Linked DNA regions of Bradyrhizobium sp. AZCC 1610. The protein of the gene in region 2 interacts with the protein of the main gene of each other region in a pairwise test. Links are inferred from orthologs where the notes say so. Each region holds a gene or a part of one and is shown on either strand. Other genes may lie near its edges.

The links. The genes of interacting proteins can lie anywhere in the genome.
Region 1: the proteins of rlmB (region 2) and V1279_RS18000 interact in binary tests that used the Escherichia coli proteins (3 or more experiments, as listed by UniProt). The link is inferred for Bradyrhizobium sp. AZCC 1610 from one-to-one orthologs.

What each region holds. Positions count from the first base shown.
Region 1 is NZ_JAZHRR010000001.1:3,631,153-3,634,150, forward strand. It holds V1279_RS18000 (NAD(P)H-hydrate dehydratase), read right to left. Parts: upstream 2,251-2,998; coding sequence 751-2,250; downstream 1-750. Other genes in the region: V1279_RS17990 (enolase C-terminal domain-like protein), read left to right, coding at 1-311; V1279_RS17995 (GNAT family N-acetyltransferase), read right to left, coding at 321-731; V1279_RS18005 (P-II family nitrogen regulator), read left to right, coding at 2,614-2,952. UniProt on the Escherichia coli protein: Bifunctional enzyme that catalyzes the epimerization of the S- and R-forms of NAD(P)HX and the dehydration of the S-form of NAD(P)HX at the expense of ADP, which is converted to AMP.
Region 2 is NZ_JAZHRR010000001.1:4,031,630-4,036,959, forward strand. The notes cover bases 1,244-4,188. They hold rlmB (23S rRNA (guanosine(2251)-2'-O)-methyltransferase RlmB), read left to right. Parts: upstream 1,244-2,274; coding sequence 2,275-3,102; downstream 3,103-4,188. Other genes in these bases: V1279_RS20020 (ABC transporter substrate-binding protein), read left to right, coding at 1,244-1,772; V1279_RS20035 (hypothetical protein), read right to left, coding at 3,159-3,536; V1279_RS20040 (hypothetical protein), read right to left, coding at 3,567-4,013. Also shown: V1279_RS20015 (YciI family protein), read left to right, coding at 1-218; more of V1279_RS20020, read left to right, coding at 552-1,243; V1279_RS20045 (alkaline phosphatase family protein), read left to right, coding at 4,327-5,330. UniProt on the Escherichia coli protein: Specifically methylates the ribose of guanosine 2251 in 23S rRNA.

The sequences.
Region 1 (2,998 bases), 400 kb from region 2 along the record:
AGGCGATCGAAGCCGGCGCCAGCGACTTCATCATGCCCGATCTGATGAAGTGCGGCGGCGTCACCGGCTGGCTGCAGGTCGCAGCCCAAGCGGAAGCCGCCAACATTCCGATGTCGAGCCATCTGTTTGCGGAGGCCAGCGCCCATATGCTCGCGGTGACGCCAACCGCGCACTGGCTCGAATTCCTCGATTTTGCCAGCGTGATCCTCGCTTACCCGGCCAAGGTCGTCGATGGCACGGTGACCGCGCGAGGACCTGGGCTCGGGCTAGAATGGAACGAGACAGCGGTTGCGAAATATCTCGTCGGATAGGGCGTCGCCTCACAGGTGCGTCCAGAGATAGCGCACGTCCGGCTCCTTTTCTTCATTGCGGGCACCGTCGGTTTCCTCGATGAACGCGAAGCCCCGCGCTTCGTAAAAGCGTCGCGCCCTCACATTGCGCTGAAAAGTCCAGAGGTGCAGGCGCTCGGAAGCGCGTTTCGCGACATCGAGCAATTCGGTGCCGACGCCCCGCCCCTGCGCCTCCGGCAGTACATACAGTTGCTCGATCCAGTCGTCATGGAAGGCGATCATGCCCGTTATGACGTCGCGATCGAAAGTGCCCCAAAGCGTACAAGTCTTGAACATCCGCTCGCGATAAAACCACCGGTCTTCGTCATGCGTATGCATTCCGGCGAGCCAAGGCAGAGCGTGGTCGAAGGCGAGCCGGTGAACGCGCGCCGCGGCGTCCATATCATCGAGTTCGAGTTGCCTAATACTCAATCCCGAACTCGTCATAGAGCCGGCGGAACACCGCGGGCAGCACTTCGGGCAAATCTTCCGCAATCAGCCCCGGTCCCGCCTCGCGCGCGGCTTCGCCGTGCATCCAGACGCCGATGCAAGCGGCCTCGAACGCCGGCACGCCTTGCGCCAACATCCCGGCGATCATTCCCGCCAGCACGTCGCCCGCGCCCGCGGTAGCGAGCCAAGGCGGCGCGTTGGACGCAATGCTGGCGCGTCCGTCCGGTGACGCCACCACCGTATCCGGCCCCTTCAGCAGCACCACCGCGCCGCAGCGTTCGGCGGCGTCGCGCACCCGCTCCAGTTTGGAGCGGCCGGGGTGCTTGTTGCTGATGTCGCTGAACAGGCGCGGAAACTCGCCCTCATGTGGGGTGAGGACGACCTGCGGGTCCTCGGCAGCCTTGATCGATTCAAACAACCGCTCGGGCGCATCGGCAAAACTCGTCAGCGCGTCGGCGTCGAGCACGAGGCCGCGTTTCGCCGACAGCGCGGTATGGACAAGATCGCGGGTCCGCGGGCTGACGCCGGCACCCGGCCCGAGCACGACAGAACTGAGCCGCTTGTCATCCAGCATGTCGGCGAATTCGACCACGGTATCGACGGCGCGCACCATGACCGCCGTCAGCGCCGCGGCGTTAACCGCGAGCGCATCGCGCGGCGAGGCCACCGTCACGAGGCCAGCCCCTGCCCGCAACGCACCCCGCGCCGCGAGCCGCGCCGCGCCGGTCGACGCCAGTTCCCCCGACAGTACGACCGCGTGGCCGCGGGCATATTTGTGGCCGTCGATGTCAGGCACGGGAAAGGCTTTTTGCCAGCTTTGCGGAACGTTCTCCGACGTCTGCGGCCGGATCTCCTCGAGCACGAAGGGGTCGATGCCGATATCGGCGACGCGGACACGGCCGCAGTGCTTGCGCCCCGGCATCAACAGGTGCGCCGGCTTGCGGCGGAAGAAGGTCACGGTCTCCACGGCATTGATCGCAGCGCCCATCACCGCGCCCGAGGTGCCGTTGATGCCGCTCGGCAGGTCGACGGCGAGCACCGGCGCGCCATTGGCGTTGATCGCCTCGATCATCTCGATCGGGTCGCCCTTGACCGGACGATTGAGGCCTGCGCCGAACAGCGCATCGATGATCAGGGCCGGCTTGCCAATCGCCTGCGGGTTGAACGGCAGCACCGGATATTTCCAGCCACGAGCAGCGAGCGCGGCGTCGCCCTGCAGGCTGTCGCGCTCGCACAGCAGGATGACGGAAACCTCCCGGCCGCGCGCCGCCAGTTCGGCCGCCGCCACAAAACCGTCGCCGCCATTGTTGCCGCGGCCGGCGACCACCATGATCGGTCCTTCCCCGACGAGATCCATCGCGGCTTCGGCCACGGCTTGCCCTGCGCTCATCATCAGTGCGAAGCCGGGCGTGCCGGCGGTGATCGTCAACCGGTCGGCACGCTCCATCTCAGTCGTGGTCAAAACTTCCATGCCGAATCCTCGATCCGTCAGCCTTTTCCAGAGGCACATTCCGCCGTGTGCGCGGCTCGCTTAGCCCTCGACTGCATAGGAATTGATCGGTTTGCCTATTTTATAAGCTTCGCTATCATGCAACGTTCCGGCCAGACCTCTTCCATCTGCCTGTTAAAAGTCTGATAACGTTCCAAAATCAGGCGTATTAACAACTTGGCATAGACCCTGCTTTTGGGGAAGCCGGTTAGGAAACGGCTCACGATCGTCGCAGTTCGCGTCAATTATGAGCATTCCGGTGCTGTGCCGGAAGCAAGGATCAAACCAGACGGCGCCTCGCGCGACATCTGTACTCTGAATTTGGAAATGCCCGGGAGGCGCTCAGTGAAGAAGATTGAAGCCATCATCAAGCCATTCAAGCTCGACGAGGTAAAAGAGGCGCTTCAGGAAGTCGGACTGCAGGGTATCACGGTGACCGAAGCCAAGGGTTTCGGCCGGCAGAAGGGACACGCCGAACTCTATCGTGGCGCGGAATACATCGTAGATTTCCTGCCCAAGGTGAAAATCGAGATCGTGATCGGGGACGATCTGGTCGAGAAGGCCATCGACGCGATCCGCCGCGCCGCCCAGACCGGGCGCATCGGCGACGGCAAAATCTTCGTCTCCAACATCGAGGAAGCGATCCGGATCAGAACCGGAGAATCCGGGCTGGACGCTATCTAAGCCGGGTGCTATCCGAATTTTGCGACTGAAAAACAAGAAAAGGGCT
Region 2 (5,330 bases):
TGCGGGGTCCGGGCGCCGGAATGGTCATCGACGGGCCGTTTGCCGAGACCAAGGAACAGTTGCTGGGTCTATATGTGTTGAATTGCGCCGACGAGGATGAAGCGATCGGCATTGCGCGCGACCTGCGCCGCGTTAATCCGTCCGCCGTTTACGAGATCCGCCCGATCAGGCTTTATCTTCCCGGCGAGGCTTTGCCGGAAACGGCGAGCGAGGGTTAGCGCTGAGATGTGCTCTCCTCGCCGCTTGGTCGCGGCCGGCGCGGGAGAGTTCATGGGGGTGGCTTGCCTCCAGGGGAACAAAAGCGAATTCGTTGACACAACCGGTCGACGGCGTAGGCTTGTCGCATCTCGTTTTGCGGGAACTTGCTCGAGCCTGCCGTCAGCTATCGCGCTGTTTTCGGTATGAGCCGGTCGGGACAAAGGCTCGTCCATTCTCGCAAAGAAAATGACGATCACGCTGCCGTCAATTTCTCGGCGTTTGATCCATATCAGGCTGCGCGCCTCCCATAGGTCTCGAAATCTGGCTGCACTCTTTGTCATGGAGTTCATCCGATGCAATCCAGGGTCCGAACGCTGATTGCTCTTGTCCTGGCGCTGACGTCATTGAGCGCGATCACCGAGCGGGTGCGCGATCCAGGCGTGACCGACACTGAAATTCGCATCGGCAACGTTATGCCCTATAGCGGGAGTCTGGAGGTCTTCGGAGCGATTGGAAAAGCCGAAGCGGCGTATTTCGAGATGATCAACGAGCGTGGCGGGATCAATGGCCGCAAGGTGCGCTTCATCTCATATGATGACAAATCCGATCCATCGACGGCTCTGAGCCTCACGCGCGACCTCATCGAGAAAGACGACGTCCTCCTGATGTTCGGTTCGTTCGGAACGCCGGGGAATTTTGCCGTTCGCGCATACTTGAACGAAAGGCAAATTCCTCAACTCTTTGTCGCCTCCGGAGACGATCATCTAAGCGATCCGTCGATGTTTCCGTGGACAATGGGCTGGCAGCCCTCCATTCGCGAAGAGGGGCGCATCTACGCCAACTACATCCAGGCGTTTTACCCCGGAAAAAGGATCGTCGCTCTTTGGCAGAACGATCATTTCGGCCGAGAATTGTTCAAGGGGTTGGAAGACGGGCTCGGTGACATCGCCCGGATGATCAGGGTCGACATCGCCTACGATATCGCCGATCAGCATCTGGACACGCACGTATCGATCTTGAAGCGATCAGGCGCCGAAATTTTCGTATTCGCAGGCGTGCCGGAAAACGCAGCGAAAGTCGCCCGAATAGCGGCGGATCTCAATTGGCATCCGGTGTTCATCTTGAACCATATGGCTTCATCGATCGCGACGGCGCCAAAGCCCGCCGGCCAGGAAAGCTCCTTGAGCGTCATTACAGCTGCCTTCTTGAAGGATGCCAATGATCCGGCCTGGAAGGACGAGCAAGCCGCCAGGGACTGGCAGACATTTGTCGAGAAATATAATCGGGCCGGAGGCACAGACGATACTTCCGCCGTCTTCGGCTACGCCGCCGCCGAGACATTGGCCCAGGTGCTCAAACAATGCGGCAATGACCTGTCTCGCGAGAACGTCATGAAGCAGGCGGCGGCCCTGAAAGACTATCAAGGCTCCATGTTGTTGCCCGGGATCAAAATCAGCACGGGACCCTGGAACTTCCGGCCGATCAAACACCTGCGGCTGATTCAATTCGACGGCCGCACCTGGCAGCCGATTGGCGAAGTGCTCGAAACGGCTTTCTCCAATGCCCAGAAGTAGGTGGCGCGCGGAGTAGCTGGCGTGAGAGTTCAAGGATGGCTGGCCGAAGCTCGGCTTGCCGACGGCAACAGTCCGTCTACGCTCAAGCTACGCCGGACACGCTCCGACCTGACGGTCTCCGCGTGGCTTGCCTAGCCGTAGCTCGCGGCCACAGCCCGCCTTCGCCCTGTGGGCTTCGGCGTGGCAGCCTTCTCTCGCTTCGCGAGCGAAGGCTGGTGGGGAAGGAAGGACTCGAACCTTCGAAGCCATACGGCGGCTGATTTACAGTCAGCTCCCTTTGCCACTCGGGACACTTCCCCGTCCGCCAGCGTCAGGAACCGGCCGCCCGAGTGGCGGAGGACCGGACCATGGATGACGCTGAGGCCGAAAGCCCGTTTCGAAGCGGCTTCGACCGGCGCGTTTATGGGCGAAGCGGGATGGCAAAGTCAACCAACGGCGGTGGCCAAAAGCGCTCTCGATGGGCCAAATTGCCATATTCGGGGACCCGTGACACAAGCTCCCCATGAGCGATCGCGACCGAAAACCGCCGTTCCGCCGCGGCGGCGGCAAACCCTTCGAAAAAGGGCGAAAATTCGCCCGTCCGCCGGGCCGCCGGGACCGGGACGCGAGCCCTGACGGGCCGGTGATTCTTTATGGCTGGCACACGGTGACGGCGGCTCTGGCCAACCCGGAACGGCAGATCCGAAAGCTGTTCCTGACCGAAAACGCCGCAAGGCGGTTGGCGGACGAGCATATCGACACCCGCGTTCCCCCTGAAATCGTCCGCCCGAACGCGATCGACCAGCGGCTTGGGCCCGACGCCGTGCACCAGGGGCTATTGGCGGAGGCCGAGCCCCTGCCCTCGCCCGACATCGATACGCTGCCGCTGGAAGGCATCGTGCTGGTACTCGACCAGATCACCGATCCGCACAATGTCGGCGCGATCATGCGCTCGGCGGCCGCGTTTGCGGTGAAAGCGATCGTCACCACGGCCCGCCACAGCCCCGAGGCCACCGGCGTGCTGGCGAAATCCGCGTCCGGCGCGCTGGAGCTGGTACCGCTGGTGACCGTGCAGAACCTCGCCCGTGCGCTCAACGAGTTGAACGACCGCGGCTTCATGACGGTCGGGCTGGACAGTGAGGGGACCGAGGATCTCGGCGCGGTGACGCTGCAGCAGCCGCTCGCCCTGGTGCTGGGCGCCGAAGGCAAGGGCCTGCGGCAACTGACGCGCGAGACCTGCAGCGTGGTGGCGCGGCTCGACATGCCCGGCGAGATCAAGAGCCTGAACGTGTCGAACGCCGCGGTGCTCGCGCTTTATATCGGCGCCAGCCGGCTCGGCCTGATGAAATGAAAAGCGCCCGCTCGCGGGAGGCGAACGGGCGCTGAAGCTTGCAGGGCTCTACTGGATCAGTAGTAGCGGCGCAGCACGCGCTGGCCGTAATAACGCCCGGCGTGGCCGTAGCGGTGTGCGCGATAACCGTAGTGCGGACGGTTGTAGCCATAGCCGTAGCCGGAGATCGAGCCTTCGCGATAGACCCGGTACGGCGCAAAGTTACCGGGACCGGTATAGGTCGGACCCTGGTTGACGTAATAATACTGCTGCTCCGGATCGGGCAGCCGTTCGCGGACCCAGCCGCCGCAGGGATTGCAACCCGAGTAGCCATACGCCGCGACCGGCGCGACATAGACCTGCGGCTGCCAGCAACCGTTGTAACCGCACGCCATCGCGGGCGCAGCGGCCATGACGGCGACTGCGGCGATCAATCCTTTAATCAAATGACGCATTACTCTCTCCTGTTCGTATTTTCGTTGGTCTTAACGTGGAAGGTTGTGCGGCCTGCGCCGATCATAGTTCGGCGCGTAGATGATCTCGGGCGGATCGACGGGTATGTTCGATTGCGCCGGCAGCGGCGCCGACTGCGCCGACCAGGATTGATGATAGCTCTCGGCCGGCTGCGGCAATTTGCGGTTCGCCGGCGGCTCGATTTCCAGCCGCCCGTAACCGGGCATGCGGCCGGCGCTCGGATAATAATGGCCGACGCGCGGCACCGGATCGATATAGCGGCCACCGTAAATGGTCGGCTCGACATGGGTGCCCTTGCCCAGACCCCAATCGCCTTCGATCACCGCATAGGATGCATCGACGCCGTTAATGATGATGGGTACGCCGGGACGGCCCGGAATCACGATCTCGAAGCCACCGCCGGCAAAGGCCGTCGACATCATCGCCGCCAAAATTGCCAGTGTCGAGGCAACGCGCATCGCTTGGGATCCCGCTTTCCTGGAGTCCCAATTTAATCCAACAAGCCGGTTCAGGGGTTAAGGCGGTCGGCCAAACTGGTGGTAAGGCTAACGGGCAAGCATGGATCGCCGTTCAATTGCGAGAAATGGCGCTATCCAAACGTTAACGCCGGGGATCGGAAGGCCGACCCCGGGGGGATCGGAAGGGCCGACCCCGGGGGATCGGAAGGCCGACCCCGGGCGCTCGGCTGCCCGCTCGATTGTCATTTGCGCGGCAATATCGCACCATCCCGCCCTCTCCCGCTCTCTCTGAACTCCAGCCGAAATGCCTGAAATGACGACCAAAACGCCTGCGAAGAACGTGCTCTGGATCATGTGCGACCAGCTTCGCTACGACTATCTCGGCTGTACCGGACACCCGATCCTGAAGACGCCGAACATCGACGCGATGGCCAGGCGCGGCGTGCTGTTTTCCAACGCCTATGTGCAGTCGCCGATCTGCGGCCCGTCGCGGATGTCGTTCTATACCGGCCGCTACATGCGCTCGCACGGTTCGCACTGGAACGGCTGGCCGCTCCGCATAGGCGAACCTACGCTCGGCGATCACCTCAAGAAGATCGACGTCCGCAACGTGCTGGTCGGCAAGACCCATATGGCTCCCGACCTGGAGGGGCTGAAGAATCTCGGGATTCCACCGGACTCGATCATTGGCGTGCACGTATCGGAATGCGGGTTCGAGCCCTATGAGCGGGACGATGGGCTGCATCCGACCGGGCGGCCGCGGCCGGCCTACGACAATTATCTGCGCCAGCACGGCTACGACGCCCCCAATCCGTGGGAGCACTGGGCGAATTCCGGAGCGGCCGAGGACGGGACCTTGCAAAACGGCTGGTTGCTGGTGCACGCCGACAAGGCCGCGCGCGTGCCGGACGAACATTCCGAAACGCCCTACATGACGCGGCGCGCGATGGAGTTCATCGCAGAGGCCCAGGACGACGGCCGGCCATGGTGCCTGCATCTGTCCTACATCAAGCCGCACTGGCCCTACATCGCACCGGAGCCCTACGCCAGCATGTACGGGCCGCAGGACGTACAGCCGGTGATCCGCTCGCAGGAGGAGCGCGCCAACGCCCATCCGGTGTTCGCCGCCTATATGGACATGCGCTATTCCCGCAACATGTCGCGCAACGAGGCGCGCGAGAAAGTCATCCCGACCTATATGGGCCTGATCAAGCAGATCGACGACCAGATGGGCGTCTTGATGCAGTACCTCGAAAGCCGCGGCCTGCTCGACACCACCATGATCGTGTTCACGTCGGACCATGGCGACTATCTCGG